3 regions of the Marinobacter sp. ST-43 genome follow, and region 1 is predicted to be linked to each of the others. Evidence: predicted binding sites of a transcription regulator. Region 1 holds the regulator's gene; each other region holds the start of a gene.
What was found. The regulator FliA, encoded in region 1, starts transcription of late flagellar genes. The targets are predictions, from matches to a motif close to CTAAAGTTTNNNNNNNNNNNGCCGNTAA.
Positions count from the first base shown of each region.

Region 2: flgM (flagellar biosynthesis anti-sigma factor FlgM) is a predicted target of FliA. The motif match lies at 2,148-2,175, and genes of this name have one in related genera.
Region 3: fliD (flagellar filament capping protein FliD) is a predicted target of FliA. The motif match lies at 1,914-1,941, and genes of this name have one in related genera.

Region 1 covers NZ_JASSVO010000001.1:81,367-86,025, forward strand. Annotated here, with positions in the region: gene flhA (flagellar biosynthesis protein FlhA) at 1-558, shown strand, start outside; gene flhF (flagellar biosynthesis protein FlhF) at 614-1,927, shown strand; gene QPL98_RS00390 (MinD/ParA family protein) at 2,001-2,813, shown strand; gene QPL98_RS00395 (RNA polymerase sigma factor FliA) at 2,846-3,589, shown strand; gene cheY (chemotaxis response regulator CheY) at 3,750-4,133, shown strand; gene QPL98_RS00405 (protein phosphatase CheZ) at 4,155-4,659, shown strand, end outside.
Region 2 covers NZ_JASSVO010000001.1:776,854-781,512, reverse strand. Annotated here, with positions in the region: gene QPL98_RS03725 (peptidylprolyl isomerase) at 1-266, opposite strand, end outside; gene QPL98_RS03720 (pilus assembly protein PilB) at 471-1,214, shown strand; gene QPL98_RS03715 (flagella synthesis protein FlgN) at 1,286-1,756, opposite strand; gene flgM (flagellar biosynthesis anti-sigma factor FlgM) at 1,764-2,090, opposite strand; gene flgA (flagellar basal body P-ring formation chaperone FlgA) at 2,218-2,919, opposite strand; gene QPL98_RS03700 (chemotaxis protein CheV) at 3,111-4,040, shown strand; gene QPL98_RS03695 (protein-glutamate O-methyltransferase CheR) at 4,076-4,659, shown strand, end outside.
Region 3 covers NZ_JASSVO010000002.1:11,301-15,959, forward strand. Annotated here, with positions in the region: gene fliS (flagellar export chaperone FliS) at 38-436, opposite strand; gene fliD (flagellar filament capping protein FliD) at 465-1,871, opposite strand; gene QPL98_RS04290 (flagellar protein FlaG) at 2,074-2,514, opposite strand; gene QPL98_RS04295 (flagellin domain-containing protein) at 2,592-3,416, opposite strand; gene QPL98_RS04300 (motility associated factor glycosyltransferase family protein) at 3,562-4,659, opposite strand, start outside.

The DNA.
Region 1 (4,659 bases):
GAGAAGATTTCGCCCAAGCTGGCGGAGGAGCTGGTGCCGACCACCATTTCCATCAGCATCCTGCTGAAAGTGTTGCAGAACCTGTTGAAAGAAGAAGTGCCGGTGCGGGATATGCGCTCCATTGCCGAGGCCATCGTGAACGTGCATCCGAAGAGTCAGGACCCGAAAGTGCTGACCACGGTGGCTCGCCAGGCGCTGCGCCGAATGATTGTTCAGAGTATCTGCGGCAACGACGCCGAAATCCCCGTTATCACGTTGGATCCAGACCTGGAACAGTTATTGCTAAAGTCTGTTCAGCAGAGTCAACAATCCGGCGGTCAGGATGATATTGGTCTGGTGCTTGAGCCCAACATGGTGGAAAAGCTGCAACGATCCCTTCAGGACAGCGTGCAACGCCAGGAAATGCTCGGCAAGCCTGCCATCCTGCTGGTTTCAGGGCCCTTGCGGCCAGTACTGGCGAAGTTTGCCAGCTATGGGGTAGAGCGTTTGCATGTGCTCTCGTACCAGGAAATCCCGGATAACAAACAGATCACGATAGTCGCCTCTGTAGGTCAATAAACCGACGGAGCATCGCGGGAAGCCAGAGCGCTTGCCGGTGGGAGGATGAAGCAGCATGAAAGTAAAACGGTTTTTTGCGCAGTCCATGGCTGAGGCCCTGAAGCAGGTAAGCCACGAAATGGGGCCGGATGCCGTTATTCTGTCTAACCGCCGGGTTGATGGTGGTGTTGAGATCGTGACGGCACTCGACTACGACGAAAACATGGCGCGCCAGCGTCTGGGTGAAAGAGCGGTTGAAGCCACCAACGGCTCCCGGCTGGCAGAGATGCAGGCCGAGCAGCATCGTCGGCTGGAAGATGAGCTGAACCGGTCCCGCAGTCGCATTCGTGAGGTTCGGGAAAAGCGCGCAGGAAGTGGCGCCTCAGGTGGCGCGGCGTCGTCCTTGTCTTTCGAGGCGGCCGATTTTCCGGCGTCACGTCCCAGTGATGTAACAGTGGCAAAGCCGTTTGCGGGTAGCGAATCCGGCGCCGGTGGCTATGCCGATGAACTGGCCAGTATGCGTGCCGAAATCAGCTCTCTGCGTGATCTGGTCAGTGGTAAGGCTGCAACTGCCACGCCGACCGGCAACAGCGCAGTTCAGCAACGATTGGCCGAGCGCCTGCAGGAGTTCGGTTTGGGCGCGGAGCTGGCCGGCTCTCTGTCCCGTCGGCACCGGGCCGGGCGTCTGGAGGACGGCTGGAAGCAGTCACTGAAAATGCTGGCGACCGGCGTTCGTACCGGTCGCGAAGACTGGCTTGATGCCGGCGGTATCTATGCCCTGGTCGGGCCAACCGGGTCTGGCAAAACCACCACCATTGGCAAGCTGGCGGCCCGCTACGTCCTTGAGCATGGTCCGGATTCGTTGGCACTGGTGACCACCGACCGCTATCGTGTGGCCGCTCATGAACAGCTCTTCGTGTTCGGCCGCATCCTGAATGTGCCCGTGCGTGTGGTGGATGAGAGCCATTCCCTGGATGACATTCTTGATGAGTTATCGGATCGACACCTGGTGCTGATTGACACTGCCGGCCTGACCAGTGCCGACCGCGGTTACCAGGAACAACTGGCGGAGTTGGCTCGCAGCGATCACAATATCCGTACACATCTGGTGGTCTCCGCCACCAGTCAGCCACGTATCATGAAATCCGTGTGGCATTGCTATAAGATGGCAAGCCTTGCAGGCTGCATCATGACCAAGATTGATGAGGCCCTGACCCTGGGCGAAGCGCTCGGGTTCGTTATGGAGACCAGCTTACCGGTGGCCTGGTACACCGATGGCCAGAAGATACCGGAAGATCTCCAGAGGGCGGAGGCCATTCCGTTAGTGCGCCTGGGCGTAGAACGGCTTAAGGCCGTGCAGAGCGCACAGACAGTCGCCGAAGGTGCCTGAGCCTCGTTGGCGACCAGAATAAAACACCGGCACGCGTGCCCGTACAAGAACGTAGTAAGAGACTGATAACAGTATGAGCAGACCACATCCGGTTCAGGTGATTGCGGTTTCCGGCGGCAAGGGCGGTGTCGGCAAGAGCAATGTTTCGGTCAATCTCGGTATCGCCCTGGCCCAGAAGGGGCGCCGGGTTGTCTTGCTGGACGCGGATCTCGGGCTCGCCAACATCGATGTGTTGCTCGGCATTACTGCTAATCGAAATCTGCAAGACGTACTCAGCGGCGATTGTGATCTGAAAGACGTGCTGGTGAATGGTCCTGGTGGTATCAAGATTGTACCGGCTTCCTCCGGCACCCAGCGTATGACCCAGCTCAGCGCCATGGAACATGCCGGCCTGATCAACGCTTTCAGTGAGCTGGGCGATCAGATTGACGTTCTGATTGTGGATACCGCCGCAGGTATTTCTGAATCGGTAGTCAGCTTCCTCAGGGCCTCGCAGGAACTTCTGCTGGTGGTCTGCGACGAACCTACCTCCATTACCGATGCCTACGCGCTGATCAAGCTGATGAACCGGGATTATGGCACGAACCGCTTCCGTATCCTGGCAAACCAGGTCCGCAATGAGCAGGAAGGCCGCCATCTGTTTGAAAAACTGACCCGGGTCACCGAGCGTTTTCTGGATGTGGCACTACAATATGTAGGTATCGTGCCTTACGACGAGGCCGTCAAGAAAGCCGTCCAAAGACAGAAAGCGGTATTGGATGCCTATCCGAGGGCGAAAGCCTCGCTGGCTATCCGGGCTCTGGCCGAAAAAGTGGATAGCTGGCCTTTGCCGTCCTCTCCCAGGGGGCATCTCGAATTCTTCGTGGAGCGGCTCGTCGAAGTCTGATCTGAATCCAGTCCTACAAGAAAACCGGATACATGACATTGGCGAAACATCTGGGAATTTACCACCAGGCCGGCGCCAGGAGCCCTTCAGCCCTGATTGAAGAGCATGCGCCGCTGGTCAAGAAAATCGCCCTTCATCTCATGGCCCGGCTGCCGCCATCAGTGCAGCTGGAAGACCTTATGCAGGCAGGTATGATTGGCCTGCTGGAGGCCGCGCAGCGCTATTCTTCCGGCAAAGGTGCCACCTTTGAAACCTACGCAGGGATTCGCATCCGCGGTGCCATGGTGGATGAGATCCGCAAGGGCGACTGGGTGCCCCGCTCAGTGCATCGCAACGCCCGGCGAATCGCCAGTGCTATCAAACAAGTGGAAGATCGTACCGGGTGCGAGGCCCAGGATGCCGAAGTAGCTGAAGAGCTCGGTATTGGTCTGGACGAGTATCATGCCTCACTGGCCGACGCGAACAGCGGTAGACTTTTTAGTCTTGATGAGCTCAATGAATCCGGCGAGCTGCCGATAGAAGAAGCAGAGACCAGTGGTAATCCACTGGACGGTATTGCTTCCGGCGCTTTCCAGCGCAGTCTGGCAGACGCCATTGAGCAGTTGCCTGAGCGTGAAAAGCTGGTATTGAGCCTGTATTACCAGGAAGAGCTCAACCTCAAGGAAATTGGGGCGGTGCTCGGGGTCAGTGAGAGCCGGGTAAGCCAGATTCACAGCCAGGCGGCGTTGCGACTTCGCAGCCGGCTGGCCGAATGGCGGGACGGTGACAACGACTGATCGGCCAGGTGCTGTGTTTCTCTTTCAGCAAGCTGTGTAGCTTTTGGTAAACGATGCTTTACAACGTGCGCAAACACCACACAATAAGCGCTTAAGGTAGCAGCCTGCTAGACTTCCAAAAGGCTGAATGAATTCCGGGTGTTACTGACTGGAGGTCCCATTGGACAAGAACATGAAAATTCTCATTGTGGATGACTTCTCCACAATGCGACGCATCATCAAAAACCTGCTGCGAGATCTCGGCTTCACCAATACGGATGAAGCAGACGATGGCAACACCGCGTTGCCCATGCTCCGAAGCGGCAAGTATGACTTCCTGGTGACTGACTGGAACATGCCCGGCATGTCGGGCTTTGACCTTCTGAAGGCTGTCCGTGCTGATGAAAACCTGAAGAACCTGCCGGTTCTGATGGTAACGGCAGAGGCCAAGCGGGACCAGATCGTGGCTGCGGCTCAGGCCGGGGTGAACGGATATGTGGTCAAGCCTTTCACGGCAGCCGTGCTGAAGGAAAAGATCGAGAAAATCTTCGAACGAATCCAGTAACCAGAGGTCGGATGGCTCGCCATGAGTGATACCAAACAGAACCATCAGGGCCTTGATCCGGAGGTGGCGGAGAAGCTTCAAAAGCAGGCCTCCGACCTGGCCGAGAATGTAAACGCCGGGAATTATGCCAAGGCGATGACCCTGATCAATGAACTGAGCGAGGTTCGCGATCAGAGTCTGTATCGGGAAGTGGGGCGACTGACCCGCAGCCTCCATGAGGCAATCCGGAACTTCCAGATAGACCCGCGTAATGCCGAGCAGAAAGAAGTGCTGTCGAAGATGAGCGACGCTTCTGACCGTCTGGCCTATGTGGTTCAGATGACCAGCCAGGCGGCGAACCGCACCATGGATCTGGTTGAGGAAAGCATGCCGGTGGCTCACGCCATGCGGGATGAAGCGGTTTCCCTGCGGGATGAGTGGCAGCGTCTGCGCCGTCGTGAAATGGAGCCTGCGGAGTTTCGCGAGCTTTATGGTCGCATCGACAAGTTCTTCGCGGGCCTGACGACAGACTCCGACAGTCTGTACC
Region 2 (4,659 bases), 700 kb from region 1:
TGAACCATGAAGCCGGGAATCACTCGGTGAAAGATGGTGCCATCGTAAAAACCGCTGTTTACGTAAGCCAGAAAGTTTTCCACGGTTTTGGGCGCAACATCGGGCCGAAGCTGAAGCACGAAAGAGCCCTCTGTCGTGACAAAACGGACCTCAGGAAGTGCCGGTTCCTCGTTTTGCGCCACGGCTGGTGAGGTGGTCAGCAGAGTGGCAACGAAGGCAAACAGGACAGACATCACAATCGGGACGAGTTTTACGGGATTTGTCATTTCAAGGCAGCTCTCTGTTACAGGTGGTGACCAGAATACTGAGATAATCCGGTTATTACGTAGTTTGTGCAGATCTTAACAGATCATTACGCCATTAAGGGTAAATCAGAACAGCACGCTCAGAGGTTGTGGGCTACGCTTCACTTGACTGTTGAATACCGGGCCGGGTTGTACGGTGATCACTGATACTGCAGGAGGAATCTGGTGAGAATCCGTCAGGGTTTTGAAGAGAAATCCCGGCTTGGCCGGCTTTTGATCAATCGTGGCTACCTGTCTGAGGGTCAGCTGGAAGAGGGGCTTCGGGCTCAACGGGAGACCGGGCAGCGCCTCGGTGAGGTGTTAATTGCTGCCGGCTGGATCTCAGAGAGGGAACTCCACCGCGTACTCAAGCATCAGTCGCGTTACCGCAATGCAGCAGCGCTTGTCACCATGGTCACCTTGCCATTTCAGCCCTTGGTGTCACTGGCGTCTAGCAACACCAATGCAGCGCAGATAGGCGCCGGAGCGGGCGAACTCTACGAGCGGAGCGGACTCACACCCCTCTCGGAAGAGGAAATGTCAGGGGTGTCTGCACAAAGCGGTATTGGCCTGATGGAGCGCCTGGAGGCCGTGTCTTCCATGCCCGCCAGCGCCCGGGACGATCTCTCAGGAGAATCTCCCGATGTCGATGTGGTGGAAGGGATCAGACTGGCGGCAAATGTATTCGTGCCGGTGCTCAGCTTTCTGGATTCCGAGCTTACAATTACGGGTGTGCATTACCGGGACTCAGAGCCTCGCTACTCGCTACAGGAAGACGGAGGCCTGAGGCTGGCATTTCCCGAGCGTATCGAGGAAATCCGGATGGATAATATTCGCGTGATGGGCGGCCAGACTCCACCCATGGGCAATGTCAGCATTCGCGATATCCGCTTTCACCCGGATTCCCAGATGACCATCTATACGCGTTGAAGACCTTGCCCTGAAACGAAAAATGCCCGGAAGATCTCCGGGCATTTCGTTGTCTGTGAGCGATGGGTGTATCAGGCGCTGGCCAGAATATTGGTGCTTGAGACGTTGGTCTGCTGGCCTTTGGCACCATAGAGCTTCTGCTGGGCGGAAGCACCTCGGAAGATGTCGGTAAGGCGTGACAGGCGCTTTTGCAGGTGGCCAAGAATTCGGCCGTTGTTCTGATTCACGGCCTGGCATTCGCGCAAACGGGTGTCGGCTTCTTTCCAGAGTTGGTACAGCTCATCCATACCAGCGGCGCGAATGAAGCGTGATGGCTCTCCGGCATTGGGCTTGTAGCCCATATTCACCAGCAGGTGAATCTTCTTTTTGGCGCGGTCGCGTATGCCTTCAAGAATCTGTTTTTTCCGGCTGGTCATTTCCTGGAGGGGTTGGATATCCGCAGAGGAGAGCACGGATTTTTCCTGGTGGAGTACTTCCGCCAGCAACTCAAGCTGGCGGATATCTTCCTGAAGAATCGCTTTCAACTGTTCATGTGCAGTCATGCTTTACTCACCCGAAAATGCTTTTATCCATCTCAAGCATTTTCTGGGCCAGTTTCTGGGCATCTACCTTGTAGGTGCCGTTCTCAAGAGCAGAACGAATCTGTTCGATGCGGTCATCGTCCATTTCGGGGTAGTCCCCCAGCTTCTGCTCAAGTTGCTTCAGGTTTTTCGCCTGATTGCTCAGATTCACGTTTTCGCCACGGGCAGCGGGGCTCTGGGCCTTGGCTTGCTCGCCTGTGGGCGCCTGTGACGTTTGATTGCCTGAGGCTTTGTCGGCCGTCGTGCGCGTGGTGTTGACCTGGCCGGGGCCAATTCCATTTAAGTCAACTGACATATCAATACCTGCTTGCCTGGGGCCACACGAAAGTGGCGTATTCGGGTTTATATCTGCTTAACGGCAAATCCGCGCCATACTTTAGTTACAAAACGGAAAACATTTGCCGCTCTTGCTGTTTGCCGCCTTACATCGGAATTTCGACCCGCCCGGGTCCAACGGCACGAGCTTTGACTGTCCGGGACGAGCGGAGATTTTCCACCAGTACCTGTTCTCCAACGCCCGCGCTCGCCAGTGCCTTACCGCGAGATGATACCGAAAATGAGCCTGAGCGCGCGGTGATAATAACATGGTCACCCCGCTCAATCGCGTTGGGAGCTTCAAGGAGATCCGGGGTCATTACCGTGCCGGCGTTCACCGGGCGGCGCATCATCATGCCTGAAACGGACTCTTTGCGGGTGAGTACGCCGCGACGACTGGCATTGATCTGCACCGAATTTACGGTGACCAGATCCGGCGTCAGGCGCTCTCCGCGCGCCAGGGGACGGGCTGCTATCAGGGCGGGGCCATGAACCTCGACGCTGGTGGTAACGTACATTCTCCAGGGTCGCTCACCACTGCAGGAAACCAGGACCGACGGGCTGGTGGTCTGTAGCGGATCGCCCGCAAACTCGGCGTTCAGCCCCTGGTTGCAGGCAGCAAGGGCGATGCGGCTGTCGATAGCGCCAACTTCGTAGCGGCTCGTGTAGCCATCGGCAGCAAGGGTTCTGGACCACTCTGCCAGGAACGTCTGGGCAGCGTCACGGATGGCTTCAGCACTGGTTCTCTCTGAAGACAGAGTGATTGGGCTCAGTGATAGACACAATGCAGCCAAAAAGATGATTCGCATACGCACCGGTTTGTCCTATGCTGTCTGTATCTGTGGATTTTGTCGAAACACGTTAAGGATTCGGGTTGTCGGGCCGTTAACCCTTAACAGGTTTGCAGGCGTCAAAGATTTGTCTTGGACAGGCCTGAAAACACCTTGCAAAGGTCAAAGCAATATTGATGCCGGTATAGGCACGCCAGGAGTAAAGCATCATGGCAGGGGTATTAGACAGCGTTAACCAGCGCACCCAGCTAGTCGGTCAGAACCGGCTTGAGCTATTGCTGTTCCGTTTGCGGGGGCGGCAGTTGTACGGCATCAACGTATTCAAGATTAAGGAAGTTCTTCAGTGCCCGAAACTGTCGTCGATTCCCAATAGCCGGAGCGTCGTCAGAGGCGTCTCCCACATTCGTGGTGAGACCATTCCCATTATTGATTTGAGTATGTCGATCGGTCTGCCGGGTATTCCGCAAGAGCAGTTGTCTACCAGTTTCGTGATCATCACCGAGTACAACCGTAAAACCCAGGGCTTTCTGGTAACGGGCGTAGACCGGATTATGAATATGAACTGGGAAGATATCTTGCCTCCGCCGAAGGGCGCAGGGAAGGATGTCTACCTGACAGCGGTGACGAAGATTGATGATAAGCTGGTAGAAATCATAGATGTAGAAAAGATTCTTGCAGAAGTTTCTCCGCTCAGGGAAGATGTTACGGAGGAGTTGGTTGCCAGGAGTGCCGAACGTGTGCCGGGCCACTTGCCTGTGCTGGTGGTGGATGACTCTTCGGTGGCTCGTCGGCAGATCGAGCGTTGCCTGACCGCTATAGGAATGGAAGTGGTTACCAAAAACGATGGCAAGCAAGCACTGCACTATCTCAAAGAGATAACTCAGGATGGATCGCGCGCAAATGATCACCTGTCTCTGATTATCTCTGACGTTGAGATGCCGGAAATGGACGGCTACACCCTGGTTACCAGAATCAAAGAAGATGCGGCTCTGAAAGAAATGTATGTAATGCTGCACACCTCGCTGAGCGGTGTCTTCAACCGGGCGATGGTGCAGAAGGTGGGCGCAGACGATTTCATGGCGAAATTCAGCCCGGATGAGCTGGCCGAGCGAGTAATGGAAATTATTGATCAGCACTGATGCTCGGCTGATGGTTTCACCCACGAAGAGATCCAATGAAAGCGGACATAACGCCCCAGGAATACGAAGCCTTTAAAAAGTTCCTGCAGGATGCGTGCGGCATCCTGCTGGGTGATAACAAACAGTATCTTGTAAAGAGCAGGCTTCGGCGCATTCTCGAAGAAAACAGCCTGAATTCCCTTGGAGAGCTTCTGGAACGATTAAAGAGGCCTGGAAGGGCAGGCTTGCGCGAGGTGGTCATCGACGCGATGACGACCAACGAGACACTTTGGTTCAGGGACAACCATCCGTTCCGGATTCTGCAGGAAAAGCTCTTGCCAGAGTTTGCCGAGCGCAGTTCACTTCAGCCGTTAAGAATCTGGTCTTCCGCCTGTTCTACTGGCCAGGAGCCATACTCCGTAGCCATGGTGATTGACGAATTCCGCCGCTCCCGGCCGGGTAAGCTGCGGGATGTAAAAATCACGGCAACGGACATTTCCAAAAGCGTGCTGGAGGTTGCCCGCAGAGGCGAGTATGAAATGATCGCCATTGGCCGCGGGCTGTCCCCGGAGCGTCAAAAGCACTTTTTTACCCCCTCGGCCAACGGTGGTTGGCAGATTCGACCGCAAATCAAGTCCAT
Region 3 (4,659 bases), on a different contig from region 1:
CCACTCGACTCCTAATAGATACAGCAAATTCTTTGATTCAAATAGCTTGCTGTTGGCTCATCGCCTCTTCGCGAATGCCGTCCCAGCCTTCCTTGATGGAACGGAGCAGCCCTGAAACCTCATCCAATTTTTCAATGTCATTATGAGCGTTTGCCTGCCAGAGCGCCTTCTCCATGTACTCGTAAAGCGCATCAAGTCGCTCTGCGAGATCCCCACCCCGCTCCTTGTCGAGAAACCCACGCAGCCCTGCGACAATGTCAATCGCCTTTAAGATCAACCTGCCTTTAGCATCGTAATCCCTCGCCTGTATTTTGGCCTTGGCCATGTTGATACGTTCAAGTGCACCGCTGTACAGAAGTTGAATCAACTTGTGCGGGTCCGCATCAGTAATACTGGTTTGGGCATTGATTCGCTGGTATTGCTGAAGGCCGTTCATAGGAAACCTCTTAAAATTCAGCTTTGCTTTAGGCCTGGCCAGTGCTCTGAGGAGCAATTGACGCTAATTGTTGGCTCACATAATCACCCGTGCTGTTAAGCTGAGCGATCAGGGAATCTGCTGCCGAAAATTGCCGTACCAGCCTCTCCTGATACGCCTCGATACGCAGATCCAGACGATCTCTTTGATCCTGAATATCCTCGAGGGTCCGGTTCAGTCCCTCAGTACGGGTAGACAGCAACCCATCGCTTGAAAGAAAACCTGCTATCGTATCTTCGATTTTCGCAGCGATACCGTCAGCGCCATCCTGCTCTGCGAAAAGAGCTGTAACCGACTCTGGGTTAGCCTCCAGCTTCTCCTTGAAGACCGCCTGATCGAACTCAAGCCTCCCAGTGCTGGGATCCGTTTTTATCCCGATGTCAGCCAAAGTACGCACGGGAGAGTTTTCGAGACCAGAAGGGATAGCCGTTAAAGAAGACCTCAGATCGTTTTGTATCGACCTAACACTGGAATCGCCGGACAGGACTCCCCCAACCCCAGCGTCGGCATTGTAGCCAGACGCCTGCTGAATAATACCCCTAAGTGCATTGAACTTGTCCACAAAGTCCTGAACTCGACCTGCAACCGCATCAGAATCGCGAGCCACGTTAACCGATGTCGTTCCGACTGTCTTGACGTCAAAAACAACCCCATCAACAACGCCCTCGACCCGGTTTGTCGGGCGACTGATCGCAATCCCATTTACTTCAAGCAGAGCATCCTTGGCCTGCACGGTCTCCTCAAGATTGGAGGCTCCGCCGCCAAACGAAAACTGGGATAGTCCAGCAGCATCGGAGTTGTTTCCGTCGTCATCTGTTACTGATACTTGAATAGCGTTGTCCACACCGCTTTCGTTCGAGGAAAGAACAAGGCGAAAGCCAGACCCCGTGTCGACCACTCCAGCGGATACACCGGCATTTGCCTCATTTATGGAATCGGCGAGCCCCTGAAGCGTGTTATTGCTTCCATCAACGACCACCTCAGTAGTTGACCCGCCCACACTAATTCTGAGAGTTCCAGTTCCAACCGTGGTCGTGTCGCGGTCAGCAAATTCAGAGGAAGCAAGGGATTGCGCCCGGGCAAGCTGCGTAACTTCGATATTGTAAGAGCCCCGACTCGCAACCGAGGCATCGACGGTGACATCAGCAACCGCGTCGTTCGACGAAGAGGCAGTCAATGCTTTCATTCCATCCGTCGAGCTTAGCTTCTCGATCGGAGACCTTAGAGACTCCAGGGCGTTCCGCAATGCACCAAAGGCCGAAATCTTGGCCTGCGTTTCCTGCTGCTTTCTGTCTAGACGAACCTCTGTTGGTTGGCGCTCCGCATTGACCAACTGATCGACCAAATCCGCGCTAAAAATACCGGACCCGGCGCCTAACGATGTAATTGATGCCATACGAATCGCCTCCTGAAAGGCTCTCTATTCCACTTAACAAGTATATCGGCAAATTCCGGCAATTCTTTGCCTCTTACCAAATACCAAAATGCAAAGAAATGTAATCCTGACTCATTGCATATTTGTAAGTGCCGCCGAGCCTTTCTCAGACACGGCGGCACCTAACAAACGTCGCCCAAGGAAAGGCCACCGATCAGTCGGCCTACACTTTCACCTCGAACAGAGTTAGTGGTTCATCCTGCTGCAATTTTTCTGCCAACCTCAAAGCTACCTCATCCGGAATTTGGCGAATGACCTCTTGGGTTTCTTGATCAACCACTCTAACAACAGTTTGTCCCGAGTCACTGTTCACCTCAAACTGCAGATCTCTCTGAACATTCTGGACAAAATCATTAAGTTTAGAAACGGCTTGATCAAGCTCTTCCCGGTTGGCTTCTGTCTGCTGCATGCGACCAGTTGCAGAGAACACCAGAGAAGAATATTCGGTCAGTTCGGTAGAAGCCACCCTACCCGGAGCAGAAGTATTGGCTTGAGCGGAGACATTCCTCCCTTCAGCCAGAGGTGACGCAGACGCCCGAGCCGGAGCTTGCTCACTGGAGCGAACCAGCTTCAAATCCGGGCTGTTCAGGTTCACGTCATTCATAGCTCACCTCATTTTCCTTTTACGACGCCAACCGACCTTTCTGTTGAGAAAAGCCGGTCAGCGTCGCAACGCCTCATTTACTGCAGGAGAGACAGAACCTGGTTGGGTCGAGCATTCGCCTGGGCGAGTACTGAGATACCAGCCTGCTGCAGAACGTTCGCTTTAGCGAGCTTAGCGGTTTCAGCAGCGAAATCCGCGTCAAGGATTCGGCTATTGGAAGCACTGAGGCTTTCAATGTTTGTGCCGAGGTTGTTAACAGTGCTTTCAAATCGGTTTTGAACAGCACCAAGGTCAGCACGGAAACCGTTTACCTTTGAAAGTGCGGCGTCAATCGTTGCCAAAGCATCACTCGCAGCGCCAGCCGAGGAACTGATATCAAGACCACTTACACCCAGACCGGAGGCAGTCATAGTGACGTCGAAGTCAATATCAATCTTCTCGCCAGCATTAGCGCCTACCTGGAAGGAAAGAGTACCTTCTGTACCAGTAAGAACATTGAGTCCGTTGAACTTAGTATCTGTCGCAATCCGCCCAACCTCAGCAACACGCTGATCCACTTCAGCTTGCAGGGCAGCCCTGTCACTGTCTGTGTTAGAGCCGTTGACTGCCTGAACAGCCAGCTCACGAATCCGCTGGAGGTTGTTCACAGTTTCATTCAGACCACCTTCTGCAGTCTGCGACATGGAAATCCCGTCATTGGCATTTCGCTGGGCGACAGTGAGGCCACGAATCTGAGTATCGAAGCGGGTTGAAATCGCAAGGCCGGCCGCATCATCTTTGGCAGAATTGATCCGCAAACCAGAAGAAAGACGCTCCAAAGCCTGATTGGACAGCTGCTGGGAATTGCTCAGCTGGTTTTGAGCACTAAGTGAGGCAACGTTAGTATTGATACCGAGAGCCATGGTTGATCTCCTGTAGATTTTATCTGTGTCTCTCAAGGAAGGACCGCGAACTCTTTTTAGCTGTCCGGCCCCGTTACCCCTCTTAACGGCCTGCTTGGTTTTTACTTTAACGAGCTGAACAAAAAAAATGTAACGATGCGTAACTCTAGTCTGAATCCCACTCAGAGGGCACTCCAGGCTCTGGATTCACAAGTCTGCTTGATGTCATCGAATCTTCCTCCGGCGCGCAATCTCTGAACACAACTGAGTCAAAGTGCCTTGGAAGGCTTGCCAGAAACTGAACAAACACATCCCTCCATTTTTTCGAGAACTCAACCAACTCATCATCCGACTTGCAGGCAAGCCCATGACACATTCCTATCTGAAGGAAACGCTGAATCGTCCCCTTCATCATCTGCCAACCAATCAACTGGACGGTAACAGAGGATTCCCTGCCGCTGTGCGCACCTACTCTATTTAGATAGCTACGAACCTCATTGGAAGCCACAATCAGATCAGACCGTCCTTCCAATCGGCTATGTCGGAGTATCGAACTGAAGTGCTGGGCAGAGGATCTGATCTCCTCACTTAGATCACGCAACTTCTTGCTCAAATCTTCATTTGGCAAGGGCGATGTGGAGAGATCAAGGCAACCCTTTTCTCTGGAATCATCCCCAGCATCCCTCCCAAGGACGTCCCGGAGAAAGCTCTCCTTGGACAGCCACGAAACCCCCTCTATCTCTGCACCGTCTGAGCAATTGAACACCTGCAGACCGTCCGCAGGCGTCGGAACTTCTGCAAGGAACTGCTCTACCGATCGCTTCGCTGAGTAATAGTCGGCTCGCGTAAGTACGGTCCCACCATCTACACCCGGAACTGGAAACAGCGGCCTTTTTTCGTTACTTCCATGCATCTCTTTTCGAAACTGGCTACTGAATTCAGACGACTTCTCATTCCCATAAACAGAGTATTTTGAGTGATGGGCTTCTTTCGTCTTTTGCCCATAATCAGTGCCAAACAGATAGATATTGCGATAACCAATCTCATAAGAGAGAACTAGTGCAGCGTTGGTACAGGTTGGATTGCAGTAGTCAAAATTCGAATCGGTCACCCCAAAAAACAAGGGAATATAAGATTTTTTGGGGAAGAAAAAACTATGCCTCTCGAACAAAGATTGAACCAACGGATTTACGCTAATCGATGCGATCAAAGTGATGCCAGCCAACCCGTGAAGTTCCGAGAGATCTTTCAGCATCTCGTAGAT